DNA from 2 places in the Bradyrhizobium sp. 134 genome. Region 2 is predicted to be linked to the other one. Evidence: riboswitches for the same ligand, from Rfam matches in the RefSeq annotation. Region 2 holds a riboswitch; the other holds the start of a gene.
What was found. Region 2 has a riboswitch for cobalamin ahead of IVA75_RS38100 (TonB-dependent receptor). Riboswitches for the same ligand answer to the same signal wherever they lie in the genome.
Positions count from the first base shown of each region.

Region 1: another riboswitch for cobalamin. It lies ahead of metE (5-methyltetrahydropteroyltriglutamate--homocysteine S-methyltransferase); the one in region 2 lies ahead of IVA75_RS38100 (TonB-dependent receptor).

Region 1 covers NZ_JADPKX010000046.1:565,347-576,532, forward strand. Annotated here, with positions in the region: gene IVA75_RS20040 (CoA transferase) at 1-1,158, shown strand, start outside; gene IVA75_RS20045 (citryl-CoA lyase) at 1,214-2,041, shown strand; partial or broken gene IVA75_RS20050 (SMP-30/gluconolactonase/LRE family protein) at 2,038-2,916, shown strand; gene IVA75_RS20055 (GNAT family N-acetyltransferase) at 3,495-4,010, opposite strand; gene IVA75_RS20060 (EAL domain-containing response regulator) at 4,611-5,825, shown strand; gene IVA75_RS20065 (4Fe-4S binding protein) at 6,446-6,649, shown strand; gene IVA75_RS20070 (hypothetical protein) at 6,716-6,883, shown strand; gene IVA75_RS20075 (hypothetical protein) at 6,876-7,085, shown strand; cobalamin riboswitch at 7,728-7,927, shown strand; gene metE (5-methyltetrahydropteroyltriglutamate--homocysteine S-methyltransferase) at 8,027-10,342, shown strand.
Region 2 covers NZ_JADPKX010000086.1:705,068-716,253, forward strand. Annotated here, with positions in the region: gene cobT (nicotinate-nucleotide--dimethylbenzimidazole phosphoribosyltransferase) at 1-816, shown strand, start outside; gene IVA75_RS38095 (histidine phosphatase family protein) at 817-1,389, opposite strand; cobalamin riboswitch at 1,462-1,664, shown strand; gene IVA75_RS38100 (TonB-dependent receptor) at 1,781-4,153, shown strand; gene IVA75_RS38105 (PepSY domain-containing protein) at 4,165-5,592, shown strand; gene IVA75_RS38110 (hydantoinase/oxoprolinase family protein) at 6,052-8,061, shown strand; gene IVA75_RS38115 (hydantoinase B/oxoprolinase family protein) at 8,058-9,638, shown strand; gene IVA75_RS38120 (aminotransferase class III-fold pyridoxal phosphate-dependent enzyme) at 9,649-10,944, shown strand; gene IVA75_RS38125 (N-carbamoyl-D-amino-acid hydrolase) at 11,081-11,186, shown strand, end outside.

The DNA of each region.
Region 1 (11,186 bases), on a different contig from region 2:
GAAAATCCGAACGGCGGCGACCTCGCGCGGCGCCTCGGCGCCGATCCGCAAAGGGCAGAGCGCTTGCAGGGCCTCTCTTTTGTCGCGGTGAACGCCGGCAAGCAATCCGTGGCGCTGGACTTGAAGTCGGAATCGGGCCGCGAGGTATTCTTGCGACTCGTCAAGGAAGCCGATGTGGTGCTCGAAAGCTTCCGGCCGAAGGTGATGGAACGGCTTAGCCTAGGCTTTAATGTGCTCAGCAGGCACAACCCGCGTCTCGTCTACTGCGCGATCTCCGGCTTTGGGCAGAGCGGGCCATGGTCCGCCCGTCCGGCCTATGACCAGATCGTTCAGGGTCTGTCTGGTGCCATGAGCGTCACTGGCGATACGGCCTCGGCTCCCCTGCGTACCGGCTTTCCGATCTCGGACACGATTGCGGGACTGACTGCTGCCTTTGCCATCGCCGCGGCTCTGGTCGAACAGCGGCATAGCGGCCGCGGTCGGTTCATTGACGTGTCCCTGCTCGAAGCCACCGTTGCAGCGATGGGATGGGTCGTCTCCAACCACCTGAACGCTGGTGTCGAGCCGCAGCCCATCGGCAACGAGAACTTCACCGCGGCTCCCTCCGGCACGTTCCGCACCGCAACAGGCCCGCTGAACATTTCCGCCAACGAGCAGAAGCAGTACCAAGCCCTATGCGACCTGATTGGCCGACCGGACCTGAAGACGGATCCACGCTTTGCTGAGCGCGAGATACGCAAGGTCCATCGCGCAGCGCTGAACACGGAGTTGAACCAGGCGTTGAGTTGCAAGCCCGCTGAAGAATGGGAGGCCCAAATGAATCTGGCTGGAGTCCCCGCAGGCTGCGTGCTGACGGTGTCCCAAATCTTGCAGCAGCCACAGCTCCTCGAGCGCGGATTCGTCGAGACTTTGGCCCCAGAACAAGATGGTGCGCAGCCGTTACGAATCATGCGGCCGGGCTTCCGGCTGGATGAGGAGTTCTCGGTGCCTTCACCACCTGCGACGCTCGGAGCAGACACCGAGCGATGGCTGCAGCGGCTCGGCTATTCGTATGCGGAGGTCGAGCAGCTGGTCTCAACCCGGGCCGTCGGGACGCCAAAGCAACGGGCGGCTGATTTCCTGCCCGTCCGCGTAGCCGCGGACGGACCAATATCATGATATTCGACGGCTTGCGGCGATCGGCAATGGCAGGGTTGAAGGGGCGGAACCGCAAATGAGCGAAGAAGAATTGCGGCAGCAAGCGGCCCGTTGGTGGCGAACCTCCATCTGCGACATCGCGCCCGGTCGCATCGCCTATCGGGGTTATCCAATCGAAGATTTGATCGGCCGGATTTCCTTTCCCGCCATGATCTGGCTGATGTTGCGCGGCGATCTGCCGACGCCAGCGCAGGAGCGGCTGCTGCAAGCTGCACTGGTCGCGTCCGTTGACCACGGTCCGCACGCGCCCTCCATCGCAATTGCGCAGATGGCGGTGAGCTGTGGGCTGCCCCTGAATGGTGCGATGGCCTCCGCCATCAATACACTCGATGAGGTGCACGGCGGAGCAGGGGAGCAGGCGGTCGAACTCTACGAAGATGTGCTGCGGAGGCGCGATGGCCTAGAGATCGGCGAGGCCGCGGCCGCCGCAATTGACCATTTCACTGCAAGGCGCGGCAAATATCTGCCCGGCTTCGGCCACCGGTTTCATTCGGTCGACCCCCGCGCCGCACCGCTATTGGCGCTGGTGGATGACGCAAGTGCTGAGGGCAGTGTCAGCGGCGACTATGCCAAGGCCGCCCGCGCGATCGAGCGGGTGATGCAGCAGCGCAAGGGCAAACTCATCCCAATGAACATTGATGGCGCGACCGCGGTCATTTACGGCGAGCTCGGATTCGCGCCGCCGCTGGCGCGCGGCGTCTTCTGCCTGTCGCGCGCGGTCGGAATCCTGGCCCACGCCTGGGAACAGACCAGGCGCAAGGATCGTAACAAGGGACCGATGCCCAAGCAGTTTGGCTACAAATATGAGGGACAGCCGCGCCGCACGCTGGGAGGCCCGTCATGATGTATCTCGACAAGCCGCCTCAGCTGGCTGAGACCCGCGTGTTCTCGTCGATGCCGCGGAATTTCGTCGCCGTGGTGTTTCCTCGAAATGGGCCGGATGCCAACCGCGGAGGCCATCGGTGTATTGTTTCATCGAGGGGCCGTCGTTCGACAGTCCGGGGATCTCTACGTCGTCGATATCCCCTTCGGCCGCATTTTCCGGATTTCGCGCGACGGGATCTGGTCTCTGATAATCGAATATGACGGCTGGCCGATTGGTCTGAAGATCGCACCTGATGGCCGGGTGCTGGTGGCCGACTACATGAACGGCCTCATGGAGCTCGATCCGCAGCGGGATACTATCAGCCCGCTACTGGGGCACCGCAATTGCGAGTCCTTCAGAGGCTGCAACGACCTGGATATCGCGACCAACGGCGACATCTATTTCACCGATCAGGGGCGAACTGGAGTGCACGATCCGACCGGCTGGGTGTCCGACTGTGTCCTGCCGGCCGGCTCGATTGCCTGATTTCGAACTGGCCAAGCCCGAGCGGGCTGGTGCTCAGCGCCGACGAGGCCGTGTTGTTCGTTGCAATGACGCGCGACAACAGCAGCTGGCGCGTGCCGCTGATGCGTGACGGCGGGGCTGCGAAGGTGGGACGGTTCAGCTTGTCCTTCGGGACCAGCGGTCCTGACGGGCTGACGATGGATCAAAACGGGCGGCTCTTTGTCGCGCTCGCCTCCCTCGGCCACGTCTTCGTCATGGCGCCGAACGGCGAAACGATCGCCCGCATCAAGTCCTGCGCTGGGGCGACCTGCACGAACCTCGTATTGGAGGCGGCAAACGGCACATTGCTCATTACGGAATCCTCTACCGAATCAGTGTTGATGGCTGATTTCGTCACCTTCCTTGAACGTTCGCCAGCAGGAGCGACAGCGTGGTACCGAATCCCTTTACGCGACGGTCCACCGAATCAAGTTGCAGGCAGAAGCCCCATAGATGATTGGCTTGCCAGTTGCCGAGGCATTGGACTTGGCGACGAATGGATCGCATTTGTGTGCGGTGATCCCAAACTGGCGGCATTGTGTGGGAAGCACGAAAGAACGACTCGGCTATCGTTTGTAAGGCTGGGTCGGGCTTCGCCCGCAACGGGCCGCCGCCGACCTGGCTCCGCGCCTTCTAGCCGTGCAGGTTTCCGCTCGCGGTCCACGAGCCTTGAGAAGACCATCGTATCGCTCCGCACCATGAAGAACGATTTGATGGTTGATACCCGCCAAAAAAGTCGAAGAGGTAACCCGCTCGCAGTGGGAGTAAGCACCGCATCAGCGCCGAGGTTCTCGATTGTCCTCGGCCGCGACGCACGCGTTGGAGCGTTCGTTTTGAGAAGCAACAAGCAGCAGGATTTTCTGCCTTGAAAGTCTTTAGTGAAAGGACCAGGAGCGCTTTTAAGTGTGGAGCAGAGGTCGCAGTACTGTCATAGCCTCTTGCGCGCGCGCAATCCTCCAACCCGATATCCCCTCTCCTCGTAGAAACGGCGTACCCGTTCTAAGGCCGGATAGCCATCAGGGGGCAACGCAACCTCAATCATCTGCCAGCCTCGGCGCTTCGCCTCCGAACGTACCGCCTCGAGCAGATGCCCACCGCGGTCAGAGCTTCGGAAGTCCCGAGAAATCCATAGCTCCTGAAGCACGCCGTACGCTCCAGCTGCTCTCACGGCCAGTACGGCGGAGATGGCAGCGATCCCTACAATCTGCCCGGTGGCTTGTTCCTCGATGACAAAAATGAAGCCCTCTTCGGGATCCTGAATCAGGCGCAAAGCAGTCTGCTTTGCGCCTTCAAGGCTGAACTCTGGTCCGGGATCACCTAATTCAGAAAGTAGCTTTCCGACGGCTTCTACGATCGCGTTCTCATCTCCTGGCACGCCTTTGCGCAAAGCCGTGCCCCCGTGGGGCAAGCCTTGCGCTTCAGCGCCAACACGAACACCCGTCACGTTAGTCCCTCCAGTCCCTCTTGAGGATATCCGTGTTCAGAAGGATACAGAGAACGCAACTGAGAGAAACTATCAAGCTCGATAGGGAATAGGACGTCCGCACTCGCTATAACCAACAGAGGTGAGGTAAGTGCAAGCTGTTGCCGTTCTCAGAATCGACCGCGGCTTGACCCGCTGCGAACTCAGTTGGATCTCCTTCGACTAGATAGGGAATCCACGAGACGGCACATTCGCGCGTGGGCAGGCCGGCCATGCCGATCAAACATTTCGTAGGAGAGATTGCTGATCATCACTCACGAGAGTCGATTCAGTACATCTTGCAGCATGATCATCGCCGTGGCATAGGGCGCATCAGCTCGGCGCGTCCGAAGGTGAGATTCCCCACACTCGTGTGCGTCACTCGTACAAAGTTGCGCGAGCCGGGACAGGTATCATACGCGTGCGCCCGACAAAATCGTCTGAACAACATCGCGAAAAGATTTTGCACGCTAATGCACTATCTTAAGCTTACCTCGAAGAATCGAAAGATAATGGCAAGCACTGCTTGTTTGGACCTTCGCTCCTCGTTTAAGGGACCTTCACGGAAGGGGAGTGGTTGCGATGGAGCATGGGCAGGCCGAACTGGTCGGAGGGAAACCTGTAATCTTCGGCCAGCGTAAGGTGCGGCCGCGAGCGTGCGTGGCCGTGGGCAAGCGGCATCTGCGCGCCTTTCTACGCGATGTGCTAGAGGATATGGGGTTTGTGATCAGCGAATGCGGGACTGCTGACGAGCTGCCGCGCGTACTCTGCACGGACTTCCCTGATCTGATCCTGCTCGGCATTGGCTCGGATCGCATCGAGCCTGGACGATTGCTCGAGATACTCGTACGCGAAGAATTTGCAGGCAGAGTGCTGGCGTTCGGCGCCCGCGAGTCGATCGTCATGACGGCAGTGCAGCAGGTCGGGGGCGAATATGGACTTGATATGCTGCCGCCGCTGAGGACGCCGTTTGCAGCCGAGACGCTGCGCGATCGGGTCGCCATGCTCTTGCCCAGAGAGCCGGCGCCCCGTCCCGCAGTCCATGTCGGAGAAGCCTTACACGCTGGCTGGCTTGAGCTCTGGTATGAGCCGAACTTTGACCCGTGTACCCTCAGCCGCCGCGGCGCCGAGGCGCTTGTGCGAATGCGGCATCCGACCTGGGGCGTTGTTCCACCAGCGTATTTCATCCCGGAGGCTCACGATCCTCATTTTAGGGACTTGTCGCAGTTCGTGATCGACCGCGCGATCAAGGATTGGAAGTATCTTCTGGAGCAGCAAACTTCGACCGATCTCTCCATCAATCTCCCGGCAGCATTCCTGATTGACCCGCAGGCGGTACGCGATCTCTGTCAGCGCATGCCGTCGCACCCCGCTTTCGGCGGCTTGACGATCGAAATCGAGAGCGAGGAAGCGATCCAGAACCTAGATCTCCTGATCGAGGTCGCGCGTGAGGTTCGCTTTCACAACATTGGCCTTGCAATCGACAATATCGGCGCCAATTGGCCGCAGCTGATGGGGCTCGAAAAATTCCCGTTCATGAAATTAAAAGTGGACCGGCAGTACGTCGCCGGTTGCGGAAATGGGCCCCTGAAGCGAACGGTGTGCCGCCATATCGTCGATCTAGCCAAAGAGTACAGTGTGCGCACCGTCGCCGCAGGCGTGGAGAGCCATGCCGACCTGATCGCTGTGACCGAACTCGGCTTCGACCTTGCGCAGGGCCATCTGTTCGGAAAGGCCATGCCGCTGAAGCAATTTGCACAGTCATCTTTCAGCCCTGTTCCACTTCGTCCAAAATAGTTGTATGAGGAGTGACTGAGCACAGCCAGGCAAAGCGTACCAGCGCTGGCCCGCGCGGCCATGCCTACTCGGCACCAGGCATGCGGCTGACTGCAATTAAATCGGTCACTTTGCAAACCCAGTATCGCTTCTCCCGGCCGAACTTCATTCCCCTCCGAAGCGATGCCGAAGGTTATTGTAGCACAAAGCCGTTTTGGCAAGCCTCCAGCGAGTCAATCCGCGGAGTTAACGTTGCAGGCGTGAGCGCGGCTTGGACAAAATCTCCGGTCAGGGCGTGTGACCGGAGGTTTGCCGACATCCGGCGTAGACGTGCGTCGGCTCGCGGCTTTTACTCGCGCCGCCGGTTTCGGGAATCGTCGAGCGTCGCTTGGCCCCGCGCTGCCATGCCAGACAAACCGACGGAAGCTCGCAGCAGTCGAGTCGCGACTGGCTATCGGAGTAGGGGCCCGAGGGCTCGCACGGCTTGATATTGAAGCGGCCTATGCTGTCGCAGATGCAACGTGGTCTCAGACCCCGCACAGCACCATTGGGCAAATTGCCCATCATTGAGCGCGCCTGTCCTTGGCACGGCCTTTGAAAGGGATCGCCAATGGCATCGCTCGCCTAAGGAGTCGGAAGGCATGGCTTACAAGATCGTCGCTTCGCAATGCACCGTTTGTGGGGCATGTGAGTTCGAGTGTCCCAACGCGGCGATCAGCCTCAAGCGCGACATTTACGTTGTCGATGCAAAAAAGTGTACGGAGTGCGAGGGCCATTCCGACACGCCGCAATGCGCTGTGGTCTGTCCGGTGCCTGACACCTGTGTCCCGTCTAAGACAACATAAGCAGCCCCGCGTCCAGAAGGCTTCACCGCTCGATTGGATGTCGAGCTTGTGGAGGCCGCCGTCCGCATGCGGCGCATCGAGGTCGATCAACATCGTTATGAGCTTAAGGCGCTGATCGACTCCGAGAAACCCTCGAAGGGCGCTTCAGAGGAGACCGTCAAATTTGTCTCGAATAATGACAAGGCCGCCTCGATGCTCCAGGTCGTCGCGTCGCGGCTTATCGTCGTTGGCTGACGAGCCGAGCCGAGGCGAGGTGGACGGGCGTCGAATATCCCAAGATCAGCTTGCAGGATATCTAAAGCTACGTCATTTCGAAGCCGAAGAGACGATCTTCACGCGCGACGAGATCGGTCCGGAGATCCTGAAGACGTACGAGAAGCTGGGCATCCGCTTGCCCACGGTCACCATGCACGAGTGCATGGAGCTACGGTCGTAACAGGATCCCCGCCGCCCGCGCTCTCGCCGCTTACTCCAGTTTCGCAAGTTAGCGTGCATCCTGACGTCCGGAACTGTTCCTGCGATGCCGCGCAGGCCAACGTCCAGGCTGCACTACTCGCCAGCGGCGACGGAAACAACGAAGCGCGGCCAAAGTCGCTCAGCACGTAAGTGCTTGGCACACCGAAGGAGATCATCTTGACCAACGCCACGGAGCGATCGAGCTCACGGCTCGTCGCGGGGTCCGCCGAACACAGGCAGTCCGGCCTGATCATCCGTTTGATCCTGGAGCAATCCGGCCTTGACAATTCCTAAGGAGCCTCATGGCGCTGTGATCAAGCGGATGCCGGCCGAGGATGATCGCAAACGTCCTCGCGGGCGAGTTCGAGAAGCTGCTGACGGAAAAGACCGGATTTGTCGCGATCACGCAGATGTCGAAGCGCCCACTGCGTTCGTTCTGCTCGCGTTGATCCGAGTACGCCAAGCGGGTGTTGACGGACGCATTCACAAGCGGAGGCTCCACAGATCTAGGCGTTTTTACCAGGCCGGGAGTAAGACCGTTGTGCCCTAGCTGGTACAGCTCGCAATCGCTTGGGCAATATCGCGGCGACACTTAGTAGGTTGACGGATCGATCCTCGTGCGCCTAATGCCAGTCGTCGTGGTCTTCGGATTCGTTTGATCCGGAGCTAAGAGGGAAGCCGGTGCAATGCCGGCGCTGCCCCCGCAACTGTAAGCGGCGAGCCGCTGTCCAACGAAGTCACTGAAGCCATGCGGCTTCGGGAAGGCCGGACAGCAGCGACGACCCGCGAGCCAGGAGACCTGCCTCGACAATATATCGTCCACGGGCGGGGTGTCCCGGTGTGCGCCAAGCAGCTGTCGCTCACGCGATATTCGCTGCATGCGTCCGCCATGGCCTCTGCCCCAATCATGGGGTCTGAGCTATGTCTTTTCTTTCGCTTCCCGTTGCCACACTGGGGACGTCACGCATCGGCCCACGACGCGAACTCAAAGTCGCGCTCGAGAGCTACTGGGCGGGAAACTCCAGCGAAGCCGAGCTCCTCGAGGCGGGGAGTGGACTTCGTGCCGCTAATTGGGCACGGCAGAAATCCCGCGGTGCGACCGTCATTCCTTCGAATGACTTCTCGTTTTACGACCATGTGCTCGATACCAGCCTAATGGTCGGCGCCATTCCCGACGTCTATGGCTGGACCGAAGGTCCTGTGTCGCTCAAGACCTACTTCACCATGGCGCGTGGCGCTCAGGACAGTGGTCACGCTCAGCACGGGCCTGGCGTAGCCGCACAGGAAATGACGAAGTGGTTCGATACCAACTACCACTACATGGTGCCGGAATTTCACCGGGATCAGATCTTTAAGTATTCCTCTCGAAAGCCGATCGAGGAATATGAGGAGGCAAAAAGCCTCGGCTACCAAACGCGCCCCGTCCTAGTTGGCCCAGTCACTTTCCTGAAGCTTGGCAAAAGCGCAAATCCCGCATTCAATCCGCTGTCGCTGCTCGATCGGCTCCTCCCAGTCTATGTCGATGTTCTCCGCGAACTATCCTCGCGCGGTGCTGAATGGGTTCAGCTGGACGAGCCGTGCCTGGTGATGGACGTCGACGAAGCATCGCGGGCAGCTGTCCGCCGGGCCTACGCTCATTTCGCAAAGGTTGTGCCGGCCCTTAAAATAATGCTGGCCACATATTTCGGGGCTATCGGCGACAATCTTGAAACAACCTTGGCCTTGCCCGTTGCCGGGCTTCATGTCGATCTGGTTCGGGCACCTGACCAGTTGGACTCAATTGTCGCCACAACCCGTAGAGATCTCGTGGTCTCACTAGGCGTCGTTGATGGTCGGAACGTGTGGCGCTCCAATCTTCCGGCGCTGCTCGACCAACTTGCTCCTATGGTCCAAAAATTGGGCAGGCACCGTGTTCAGATTGCTCCTTCCTGCTCGCTGCTTCATGTTCCGATCGACATTGAGCTAGAGACCGATCTCGATCCCAATCTGAAGACATGGCTGGCGTTCTCAGTTCAGAAGATCAAGGAACTTTCGATATTGGGCAAAGCGCTGGCCGGCCATGCTGCCGAGGTGGCCGATGAACTTGCGCTTTCGGAGGAGGCAGCCGTCACCCGCGAAACATCGCCCGAGATCCACAATGCGAATGTCGCCGGACGAATCGCCGCGATCGATGATAGCATGCTTCGCCGTCGCAGTGCGTTCACCCAGCGTGCCGACGTCCAGCGCGTCGCGTTCGCATTGCCGATGTTTCCAACGACAACCATCGGATCCTTCCCGCAAACGGCCGATGTCCGGAATGCGCGCGCGGATCATGCGCGGGGGACGTTGAATGACACGCAGTACGAGCAGCTTCTGAAAGCGGAGACAGCCCGTACCGTGCAGTGGCAGGAAGATATCGGCCTGGACGTGCTCGTACACGGTGAGTTCGAGCGCAATGACATGGTTCAATACTTTGCCGAGCAGCTGTTGGGCTTCGCTTTCACCAAGCATGGCTGGGTTCAGTCTTATGGCTCGCGGTACGTTCGTCCGCCTATCCTGTTCGGAGATGTCTCCCGGCCGAAGCCCATGACAGTTGAATGGTGGCGCTATGCGCAGTCTCTGACCAAAAAACCCGTCAAGGCTATGCTGACCGGACCGGTGACGATCCTGAACTGGTCGTTTGTCCGTGACGACATCTCGCGGCGCGAGACATGCCGACAGATCGCTCTCGCGATCCGAGATGAGGTCATCGACCTTGAGGCGGCTGGAGCGACCATGATCCAGATCGACGAGGCTGCGTTGCGGGAGGGATTGCCGCTACGCAAATCGCAGTGGAAGAACTATCTCGATTGGGCGGTGGACAGCTTCCGCCTTTGCTCCTCCCCCGTCGCCGACGGAACTCAGATCCACACTCACATGTGTTATTCCGAGTTCAACGAAATCATCGATGCGATCGCAGCAATGGATGCCGACGTCATTTCAATCGAGACGTCGCGTTCTAAGATGGAATTGCTCGAGGCCTTCAAGAGCTACAAATATCCCAATGAGATCGGGCCCGGCGTCTATGACATTCATTCACCGCGCATTCCCGCAGCGGCGGAAATCAAGCAGCTGATTGTGTTGGCGCGGCAGCGAGTTTCCGATCGGCAGCTCTGGATCAATCCCGACTGCGGACTGAAAACGCGAAGGTGGGAGGAGGTTCGTCCCGCGCTCGTCAATATGGTGGCCGCCGCACGCGAGTTGCGGGCCGAGCCATGATGGGCCGGAGCGTTTCGCCAACGCGTTTGTGAACAAGATGCACGCGCTTTGGGGGCTTACGATCTCCTTGTGAGCTTTCAAAGTTCCCAGCCCCGCGGAATGCGGGCGGGCGTCGGCGGAGGCGGTCGCATACAGCCGGCGACAAGCTCGATTCTCGACCCGACGGCCGACAGCATGCCGGCGAGGTCCGATCGGGTCCGATTGCGACGTCATTAACGCTCGACGCGAAGCACAGCCCTACTTTTTCATTTATCCACGGCGTGGATGCGTCCCATCACAACAATCTATTTTACCGCCCTTACGGAACGTCATACGAAATTGGCGCCGGGAAGATAATCGAGCGTTGTTGGTGTTTGGGGGTGCCATGCTGCTGCGCGACGGCAAACTGCCGCTTGTGTTTCAGGGCACGGCGGCCAAACCGCTTGCGCGAAGGATCCCAGCTCGATCAAGGTACTGCCGTGCCAGTTGGACAGCGGGCGAGTGGTGGACAAGTCGTGAAGTTTCCGACAGGAGCGGAAGGCAAGCGGCTCCAGATTTCGCGCGGAGTGATATCCGCTTCTCGTTGTTTGACGGCGAATGCCCTCGCCGTAAATCGATCGCCGGTAGTCCTCCCTACCGGCGAAAGCTGGTGCGATGCGTAAAGCAGTGTTGTTCCTGCGTGACCTTCGCCCGGCCTCCCGAGGAGGCTGGGCGTTTTTTTGGTGCGCCATGCATGGCGCGGACCGCCGTGACTGGCGCGATTCGACCGGAGTGGTGTCCGGCCGATGACTTGGAGGTAAGAGTCCTTTCCTGGGCACCATTCCCCTTCTAAACCATTGGTTTAGAAAGAAGTAGGCAAGATCAG
Region 2 (11,186 bases):
CAGGAAGTGACCATCGCGATGCTGGCGAACTTCGCCTCCGGCGGTGCCGCGATCTCGGTGCTCGCGCGTGAGCTGGGCTCCAGCCTGGAGGTCGTCGACGCCGGCACGCTGGCGCAGGAGGAGATGGCTGGAATCGTGACCGACAAGCCGCGCAGCGGCACGCGCGATTTCAGCATCGAAGCCGCGCTCACCCCCGCAGAGCTGGCATTTGCGTTCGAAGCCGGCCGACGTGCGGTGACGCGCGCGCAGGCCGGGCAGCCCGATCTTCTGATTTTCGGGGAGATGGGCATCGGCAACACCACGACGTCGGCGGCGATTGCGGCGAGCCTGCTCGGCGTGAGCGCGGAGGAGATCGCGGGCAGCGGGACCGGCGTTGACGCGGCCGGCCGTGTGCACAAGGCGCGGGTGATCGACGTTGCGATTGCACGCCATGGCATTGCGGGCACTTCGCCGGAAAAGATCCTGTGCGCCGTCGGCGGTCTCGAAATCGCGGCGATTTGTGGTGCGATCATCGCAGCAGCGCAGCGCCGCATCCCCGTGTTGATCGACGGCTTTATCGTGTCGGTGGCGGCGCTGGCGGCGGCGCGGCTCAACCCCTCGTGCCAGCCGTTCCTGCTGGCTTCGCATCAATCCGCCGAGCAGGGCCATCGGCTGGTGCTTCGTGCGCTGAACGTGCAACCGCTGATCAGCCTCGATCTCAGGCTCGGCGAAGGATCGGGCGCGGCAATCGCGCTGCCGCTGGTGCGGTCGGCCTGTGCGCTCCACAACGGCATGGCGACCTTTGCGCAGGCCAATGTGCCTGATCGTCCGGCCTGATCAAATCATCGGTTGATTGACGCAGACGACGCGCCAGCCGGTCGCGAGCCGGTCGATCCTCGTCAGCGACAGCGGATCGATCACGAAGCGCAGGGCCGCTTGTGGCGTCAGGTCCAGCGCGATGCACAGGGCCGCGCGGATCGTGCCGGAATGCACGACGAGCGCTGCGGCCCCGGCGCCGACCCTCGACAGACCCAGCCGGACCCGCGCGACCTGTTCCTCGAAGCTCTCGCCGCCCGGCGGCCGTCCGCGCGCAGGATCGCTCCAGAACTGTGCATAGGCCTCGTCACCGGTCGCGGCGAGTTCGTCATGCCGACGGCCGGTCCAGTCGCCAAAGTTCTGCTCGCTGAATTCGTCCAGCTGCAGCGGCTCGAGCCCCAGCGCGCGGGCCGTTTCGAGCGTGCGCCGTGACGGGCTCGCATAGCTCGTGGCGTCCCGCGGCAGGCGCTGCCGCAGCGCCTCCAGCTGCGCGCGAGCGCCGAGATCGGCCGGCGCATCGGCCGCATGGATCGTCCCCGTGACGCCATCGACGGGCGCGTGCCGTATCAGCCAAAGGAAGGTCTCGCCTTCCATGCTTATCTCCAAGGAAACTGGTCGTTGTGGCAATAACGCCGCAACTGGCACATTGACTCTGTCTGGATCGTAATCCTAGATGCTCGCGACGGTTTCCCCGAGAGGGGATGAAAAGGGAATGCGGTGCGGGGACATTGTCCTCAATGCCGTGGCTGCCCCCGCAACTGTAAGCGGCGAATCTTGCATCACATGCCACTGGGTATCTCGGTCCCGGGAAGGCGACGCAAGGTAGTGACCCGCGAGCCAGGAGACCTGCCGTCAGCCGTGGTCACACGCGAAGATGTCGGTCGGGGAGTACAGACATTCGGCTTCATCGGAAGGCTTATGAGCCGGAAGATGGGACCTTGGTTCGCGGTGACGTGCCACTGACGTCACTCCGAGGTCCAAGACCGTGTATTCCCTTTGTATCGTACGACCACGCCGTTTCCTACTGGCATGCGCCGCTCTCACATCTTTCATCGCCATCGACATGCCAGCGGCCTTGGCGCAGCAGGCCCGCGAGCCACTGCCGCCCGTCGAGGTGTCGGCGCCACAATCCCGCAGGCAGGCCAGCCCGGCCGGACGGGACGCGCAGAGCTCACGCCGCGCAGCAGCGCGCCGGCCGGAGACTGCATCCGCAGTGCCCAAGCCTGTCGTGCCGACTGCGGCAGCACAGACGCCGCTCAATACCAATGCCGTGGCCGAAAGCGCCTCGCGCCTTGGCCTGACCGTTCGCGAAACGCCCGCGACCGTGGAGGTGATCTCGGCCGCAACCATGCGCGAGCAGGGCTATCGCACCGTGTCCGACGTCGCGCAGGGAGCGGTTGGCGTCACAGCCGGCGACAATCCGGCCGAGCCGTCGGCTTTCTCCATGCGCGGCTTCACCAACAGCCAGATCAACACGCTCTACAACGGCATCAAGATCGGCCCGCAGAACATGACCTCGCGGATCACCGACACGGCCAACCTGGAGGCTGTCGAATTCCTGAAGGGTCCGGCGTCACTGATGTCAGGCGAGGGCGCCGCCGGCGGCGCGATCAACTTCGTCACCAAGCAGCCGCACACCAGTCCGATCCGGAACGAGGCGGATTTTTCCTGGGATTCGCTGAACTCGTTCCGGGCGCATTACGGCTCGGGCGGCAGCACCAATGTGCAGGGACTGGACTACCGCTTCGACGTCAGCCGTTCCTCGCTCAACGGCTTTGCCGACGACACCAACACCAAGACGCTCGACGTCTCGGGCCAGCTCAACTACCGCATCTCCGACAGTCTCAAGGTTTGGGGCGCGATCGAATACCGCGAGGATCGCTCGAAAGCCTACTGGGGTGCGCCACTGGTACCGATCGCCTTCAGTGGTTCGCACGCGACGACGGGGATCGTGTCCGGCAATTACGTCTCGAACTACAACAAAACCAATCTCGGTGCGGTCACGATCGATGACCGCACCTTCAACACCAACTACAACGTCTTCGACAACAAGAACGTCGCGCAGGAGGTGTGGTTGCGCGGCGGTTTCGAGCTGAAGCTCGCGCCAGACCTGACGCTGAAAAGCCAGGCCTATGGTTATGGCGCAGAGCGCACATGGTTCAACAATGAGGTCGAGGCGTTCAATGCCAGTTCGGGCCTCCCTAACTCGAACATGGTGGATCGCGAGCGTTTCTACGTCGCGCACAGCCAGCGCCTGGTCGGAAACATCACCGACCTGATCTGGGATGCGAATATCGCCGGCTTCGACAACCGCCTGGTCACGACGCTATCGTCGAGTTACCTCGACTTCGTCAGGCCGGGCGCCGCAAATTTCCCCGATGATTCCGTCTCGCTGGTCAATCCCGATCGCGGCTATTACGGCTTGCTCACGACTAAGCAGCAGACCGCGCGGATCGACAACGAGGCGCTGTCGTTCGAGGACCGGTTGAAGTTGACACGGACCTTTGCGCTAGTCGGCGGCCTCCGCGTCGAGCATATCGGGCTCGACCGCAACTCGACCGACAAGACCGGGCTCGTGAATGCGGGTTTCCCGTTCTCGCAATCCTGGGTCCCGACGACGGGCCGTATCGGCTACACGTGGGAAGCCGTTCCGGGCCTGACCTTTTTCAGCCAATACGCGACCGGCGCCGACATCGCAGCCAACAACATCTTTCTGCTCAATCCGACCGATCCGCTCAACCTGACCACCGCGCGCACCTACGAGACCGGCGTCAAGCACCTGTTCTGGGACAATCGGGCGGAGTGGTCGTTCTCGGCCTATGACATCTTGCGCAAGAACGTCTATGCGGCGGCAGGCGGCATGCAGCTCAACCTCGCCGGGCGGCAGGAGTCGAAGGGCGTCGAGCTTGCCGCCTCGGTGCGTCCGATCGAGCCGCTGCGCCTCTGGGGCAACATCGCCTATGTCGACGCCCGCTATGCCGATTACGATTTCGTCGGCGGCTCGTTCTCCGGCAATACGCCGCCGAACGTGCCGCGCGTCGTCGCCAATGCCGGCGCGTCGTACCGGTTCTTCGCGCCCTGGGCGGTTGAGCTCGGCATCATCGGCCGCCATGTCGGCGACCGCTACAACACCGATGCCAATGTCGTGACGCTGAAGGCCTATACAGTGGCCGATGTCTACGCCTTCGTCGATATCCCGAAGACGGTGTTCAACGCGGTCGATCAGGCCCGCCTGACCTTCCGGGTGCGCAACATCGCCGACAAGCGTTACGCGATCTGGGGCGATCCGTTCTATCCAGACCAGATCCTGCTGGGCGCGCCCAGGACCTATGAGATCTCGGCCGCGTTCAAATGGTAGGACGCTGACCGATGATGCGCGCGATCGTCCTGCTGCATCGATGGCTGGGGATCGCGTTCTGCCTGCTGTTCGCGATGTGGTTCGCGACGGGAATCGTGATGCATTTCGTTCCGTTTCCGTCCCTGACGGAAGCGGAACGCTTTGCCGGCCTCGTGCCGCTGGATCGCGTTGAGACGACGATCGCGGTCGCCGATGCCGTTGCCGCGAGCGCGATCGCGGATGCGACGCGCGTTCGCCTGATCCAGCGCAGCGACGGACCAGTCTATGTCGTTTCGGGCCCATCGCGCGCAGGCGCAGTCCTCGCCGCCCACGGGGTCGACGCGTCGGTCTCGTCTTCCGAGGTCGCGCTGGCCGTCGCGCGAGACCACGCACGCAGCCGCGGGCTCGATGCCGCGCGGGCCGCGATCGTTGCGCGCTCGGATTACGACCAATGGAGCGTGCCGAACGGCTTTGACCGCCATCGGCCCTTGTTTCGCATTGCGCTCGGCGACGCCGCCGGAACGGAGGTCTATGTCTCCTCGCTCACCGGCGAGATCGTCCTGGATACGACGCGCAGCGAGCGGACCTGGAATCTCGTCGGCAGTGTGCTGCACTGGATCTATCCGACAGTTCTGCGAAGCAATTGGTCGTTGTGGGATCGCGTGGTCTGGACCTTGTCGCTGCTGGCGCTGTTCGCAGCTTTGCTTGGCGCTGTGCTCGGACTTGCGCGGATCAAACCTCGAAGCGGTCTGATCGGATCGCCCTATCGTGGCTGGCATGCCCTGCATCATCTCATCGGCCTCGCGGCCATGGTGTTCGTACTGAGCTGGATTTTCAGTGGCTGGCTCTCCATGGATCATGGGCGGCTGTTCTCGCGTGGGCAATTGACCTCGGCTGAATCCAGCGTGATGAACGCTTCACCGAACTGGGCGGCGGCTGCATCGCTCGATCGGCAGCCTGTATCGCCGTCGACCCGCGAGATCGAATGGTTTGCCTTCAACGGCACTCTCTATCGGCGGGACCGGACGGGCCTTGCCGGCCAGACCTTGATCAAGGCAGGCGACGCGCCCCGCGATGGACCAACGGGATCTCTGGATGTGCAGGAGGCCCAGGGGCTGACCGCCCGCCTCGCGGCCGGCTGCGGCGCACCGTCCGTACTTGCCGACAACGACGACTATCCCGCGCAGTCCAATGTCCCGGGCGCCCCGGTCTACCGCTCGTACTGCGGTGACCTCTGGTTCGACATCGACGGCGCCGACGGCAATTTGCTGCAAAGGCTGGATTCGTCGCGGCGGGCTTATCGCTGGTTCTACGGCGCGCTGCACACGCTGGATTTTCCGGTCCTGCTGACGCGTCCGTTGCTGCGCGACGGCTTGGTCGTCGGGCTCTGCACCCTCGGCCTTCTGTTCTCCATCACGGGCATCGTCATCGGCTGGCGCCGCTTGGTCGCGATGCGTTGAGCGGCAAAACCACTGCTTACTGATCGTACAATAAAGAGAGGCTGAGCCGACTGCCATGCATAGCTCGTGAGCAATCGCACGGCCCGTAGCGCCGGTCGATCGCCTGCAAATTAGACAGTCCGTGCGCGGCGTGTGGATTGCAGTGCAGCGGATGTCGCGTTTCGTTCGGGAAAACTCGTGGTGCGCCGCACTTATCTCGCGTGGAACGATCAGCACTGGCCTGCACTCCCCGCGGGCAGCGCTGCCCTAAAATGTGCCTTGGCGCGCCGCGCCGGTCGCGGGCTGCTCCAGTGCGTTGCGACAACTCTGACCTATCCCGAGCCCATCGCTCTGTCGCACGCTCGCAAGCGGTGGCATGACAGGGGATGACGATGAGCGCTCTCGGCTTGGGATTGTACTTCGCGACGGATGGGAACCACCCGCCCTCCGGTTCGAATGTCGTCCGCAGCTGACCCACACATGAGCGCTGACGAAAATCACTGGGAAGTCGGCACCGATATCGGCGGCACCTTCACCGATATCATCGCGATCCGACACTCCCCCGCGGAGGCGCGGATCGCGAAAGTGCCGTCGCGCCCGCAGGCTCCAGTTCAGGCGATGCTGGAGGCGATCGAGGCGGTGGGCCTGCGCAAGAGCGAGGTCAAGCGCTTCGTCCACGGCACCACGCGTGTGACCAACGCCATCGTCGAGGGACGGCTGCCGAAAGTGGCGCTGGTCGCGACCGAAGGCTTTGCCGACGTGCTGGAGATCGCGCGCTATCGCCGCCGCGATCTCTACCGTCTCGACATCCCGCCGAAATCGCCGCCGCTGGTGCCGCCGGAACGATGTTTTGGGTTTGCCGAGCGCCTCGACCACGAGGGGCAGGTACTGAAGGCGCTGGATGAGGCGGAGATCGAGCGCCTGGTGGCGTGGCTGAAAACAACCGGCGTGCAGAGCGTCGCGGTCGCGCTGCTTCATGCCTACGCCAATCCGGTGCACGAGAAGGTGCTCGGCGAGCGGCTCAAGGGCGTCGTTGCCCACGTCTCGCTGTCGCACGAGGTCAATCCCGAGGCGCGCGAATACGAGCGGACTTCGGCAACCGTGTTCAACGCGGCTGCCATGCCGATCGCGGTGGAATATCTCAGCGAGCTGGAGCAGCGGCTGCCGATCGGCGCCGGCCTGCAGGTGTTTCATTCGGCCGGCGCCATGGTCCCGATCTCGGCCGTGAAGCGGCGGCCGCTGGTGATGGCGATGTCCGGTCCGGCGGCCGGCGTCGCGGCATCGGTCAGCATCGCACGTCAGCTCGGCACATCGCGGATGCTGACGTTCGACATGGGCGGCACCACGACCGACGTCTGCCTGATCGTCGACGGCCAGGCCGAGATGACCGACGGCCGCATGCTCGGTGACAAGCCGCTGCGTCAGCCGATGCTTGCGGTTCATTCCATCGGGGCGGGCGGCGGATCGATCGTGCGCAATGGTCCCGGTGGCCTGACCGTCGGACCGGAAAGCGCCGGCTCCGAGCCGGGACCGGCCTGCTACGGCCGCGGCGGTACCGAGCCGACTATCACCGACGCTAACGCCGTGCTCGGCTATCTCAATCCCGAAACCAGGCTCGGCGACCGGATCGGAATCAATATCAAGGCAGCCAGTGATGTCATCGCGCCGATCGCGCGCACTCTGGGGCTGAGCCTGACCGAAACAGCGCTCGGCATCATCAAGGTCGCGAATGCGACAATGGCGCGTGCGCTCCGCCGCGTCACCGTGGAGCGCGGCATCGACGGGCGCGACTGCACGCTGCTCGCCTTTGGCGGTGGTGGCCCGATGCATGCCGCGGGCCTTGCCGATCTCTACGGGATTGCCGAGGTGGTCGTTCCCAGCGCGTCGAGTGCGTTTTCGGCACTGGGCTGTCTCACTGCCGATTTCAGCTTCCTCCAGCAGCAAACCTTGCGTGCTGCGCTTGACGGCATCGACCTCGCCCGCGTGTCGGAGCGGATCGGGGTGCTGATTGACGATGCCTCGGCGCCGCTCATCGCCAACGGCGTTGCCACGACTGAAATTCGGGTCGAACTGGTGGCCTTGATGCGCTACGCGGCGCAGAACGACGCCATTCCGGTGCCGTTCGCGCGACCGCTCGACGTTGTCAGGCTGAAGAAGGACTTTTTGGCCCGGCACCACGAGCTGTTCGGCTATGCGACGGGCGAGAGCTGCGTCATCGAGTCCGTGCGGGTGCAGGCGCGCCGTCCATCGACGACCGTCGTGAGCCGGCCGGCCATCGCGGTCAGAACGGTCTCCAAAGGCGAGCGCATCTGCTCGTTCGATGGCTTTCACGACATCGCCACAAGCATCATCGACCGTGCCTCGCTGACCGAAATCGTCAGCGGCCCGGCCATCATTGAAGACGCATGGTCGACCGTGGTGGTCCCGCCCGGCTGGCAGGCGAGGCCTGATGTTCCAGGCAATCTGTTCCTGACGCGGGGGGCCGCATGAAGCTCGATCCGTTCGTCGTCGAGGTCATCAGGCACGGGCTCTCGGCCGCGGCCGAGGAGATGAGCCTGGTGATGACGCGCTCGGCGCGCTCGCCGCTGCTGCGCGAGGCCGGCGACCTGTCGTCGGCGATCACGGACGGCCGCGGCGACCTGGTCGGGCAGGGGCGCGACATCCCGATCCATCTCGGCGCGATGGCCTACACGGTCCTCGAATTGCTGAAGGTGGTGCCGCGCGACAGCCTGAACGACGGCGACGCACTGATCTACAATGTGGGCCCGCTCGGCGGCAATCATCTCAACGACGTAAAGGTCGTGCGGCCCGTCTTCGTCGACGGCGAGATCGTGGCGTTCGCGGTCAGCCTCGCGCATTGGCCCGATATTGGCGGCACCTGGCCCGGCAGCTATTTTGCGAAAGCCATCGACACCTTCCAGGAGGCGATGCGCATTCCGCCGGTTCTGATCGCCACGGCGGCCGGCGTCAATACGCCGATCGTGCAGCTGCTCAAGGCCAATGTTCGGGATCCCGAATCCTGCGAGGGCGATCTTCTCGCCCAGATCGCCGCAACGAAAGCCGGTGAGAAGCGCATCGTCGAGCTCTGCCGCGAGCACGGCAAGGCGGTCTTCACGGCGGCGCAGTCGCGCCTGCACGATCTCTCCGAAATCGAGATGCGTGAGGCGTTGCGCGATCTGCCGGATGGCGTCTACGAGGGCGAGGATTATCTGGACGACGGCGGCGTCGATGACGCGCCCGCGCGCATTCATGTCAAGATCACCATTGCAGGCGACGAAGCTACCTTCGACCTCTCGGGAAGCTGCGACCGCGTCTCGAATTTCTGCAACACGACGCCGTTCATGGCGCGTTCGGCGGTGGCCTATGCCGCGCGCATCATGAGCGGGCGCGACATGAACCAGAACGCGGGCGCGTTGCGGCCGCTGACCATCGTCACGCGCCCGGGCTCGATCCTGGAGCCGGGGTGGAATGCCTCGGTTGCGGCCGGCAATCACGAGACCTCGATGCGCATCGTCGATGCGATCTTCCGCGCCATGCAGCACACCATTCCCGAACGTCTGTCGGCCGGTGGGGCGACCACGGCGGGCGTCCTGTTCTTCGCCGAGCCGCGACAGAACGGTTCATGGAAGATGCTCTACGAGGTCCACGGCGGTGGCGAGGGCGCGCGGCACGATCGGGCCGGCATCTCGGCGACGCGGGTGCATCTGTCCAACACCTCGAACACGCCGGTCGAGGTGATCGAGGCGAATTACGCGATCCAAATCGAGCAGCAGGCCATTCGCCGGCAGTCCGGCGGCACGGGCGCCCATCGCGGCGGGGACGGCGTCATTCGTAGCTATCGCATCCTGGCGCCGTCGATGCATCTGACCACCTGCATCGAGCGCATGGTGATGGCGCCGTTCGGCATGCAGGGCGGCGAACCCGGCAAGGCCTGCCGCATCTCGCTGATCCGGCAGGGCGCGAACGTCGCGATCGACGGCAAGTCGAACCTGGTGCTGCAGCAAGGCGATCTCGTCACGATCGAGACGTGCGGCGGCGGTGGCTACGGCGTCGAGGCTGCGGAATGAAGGGATTGCGATGAGTAGATTGTTGCGAACCGGGCTGAATGCCGGCGACAGCGCGCCCATGGCCGTGGTCGGCGGCGAGGGCGTTTATTTCCATCTGTCCGATGGTCGCAAGCTCATCGACGGCAGCAACACCGGCGGCGGCCTCGGACATCGTCATCCCGCGATGGTGGAGGCGATCCGCCGCGCCGCGGATACGCCCGTCGTGAACGAGGGGTGGACCTGGGTCGGCCGTGAGCAGGCCGCTGACGATTTGATGGCCACCGCGTTCAGAGGCGAAGAGGATTGGGTCGGCGCGGTGCGCTTCTGCATCAGCGGCAGCGAGGCCAACGACATGGCGCTGTCGCTCTGTCAGGCGCTGACGCAACGGTTCGCGCTGGCGACGCGCGAACGCGCCTATCACGGCATTACGGGCCTGTCGCGCAGCATGACGGTGCAGCCGCAATGGCATGGCGGCCTTGCGGTGCACTCAGGCGGCTCAAAGCTGCCGGCGCCGATGGCGCCGGTGCGAATATTGCCGGCGCCGCAGGGCGCGATCTATGGCGCGCCGGCCAACAATGCTTCCCCCAGCGAATATCTGGCCGATGCCACGCGCCTGCTTTCGGATACGGCAGCTACGATCATCGACTACACCCAAGGCGGCATCTACTACGACGGCGCCTATCAGGACGAGGTGGCGCGGTGCGCGCGGCAGGCTGGCTCCTACTGGATCGCCGACGAAGTGGTGACCGGCGCCGGCCGCGCCGGGCGCTGGTTCGCGTTCCAGGGCGCCGAAAGCCGTCCTGACATCGTGACACTCGGAAAATCGCTCGGTGGCGGCGCGGCGGCGGTTGCGGCGGTGGTGGTGTCGAAGGACGTCGTCGAGCGGCTCAACGGCACGAGCTGGCAGAATTACAGCACGCTGCGCGGGCATCCCATCAGCATGGCTGCCGTCAGCGCCTATCTGAAGGTCGTCAACGATGACAAGATTTTGGAGCACGTGAGGGGCCTCGAAAAGCTGTTCACCCGCCGCCTGCTCGCCATCGCGCAAAAGCATCCAAGCGTGCAGCGTGTGGCGGGGCAGGGGCTGCACTGGACCGTGGAGCTGCACGGGCCGGACTGGCGTTCCTGGCACGCCGATACCACCGAGGTGCCGATTGCCTCGCGGGTCGCGGAGCGGGCGCTGGAGGCGGGCGCCGTGATCGGGACCAGCGGCGAGCAAACCTCGCTGTTCCTCGCGCCGCCACTGGTGATCTCCGAGCATGAGGCCGGGCAGCTTCTGGATGCACTCGACCACGGTCTCGATGTTGCGGATGACGAGCAGACATGAGGTTAGATCGTGCAACGCACACTGTGCCGATCGGCAGGCACAGGCTGGAAAGTCCGGGCGATGCTGCGTTATGCTGCTCGCGCCGGCACGTGATTGAAACTTTATCTTCACACAAGACATCACCAGGAATTCGCTGATGCGTATCGTCAATGTTGCGGCCGCCCAGATGGGCCCGATCCAGAAAGCCGACAGCCGCGAGGCCGTGGTCAAGCGCATGATCGCGCTGATGGATGAGGCCAAAA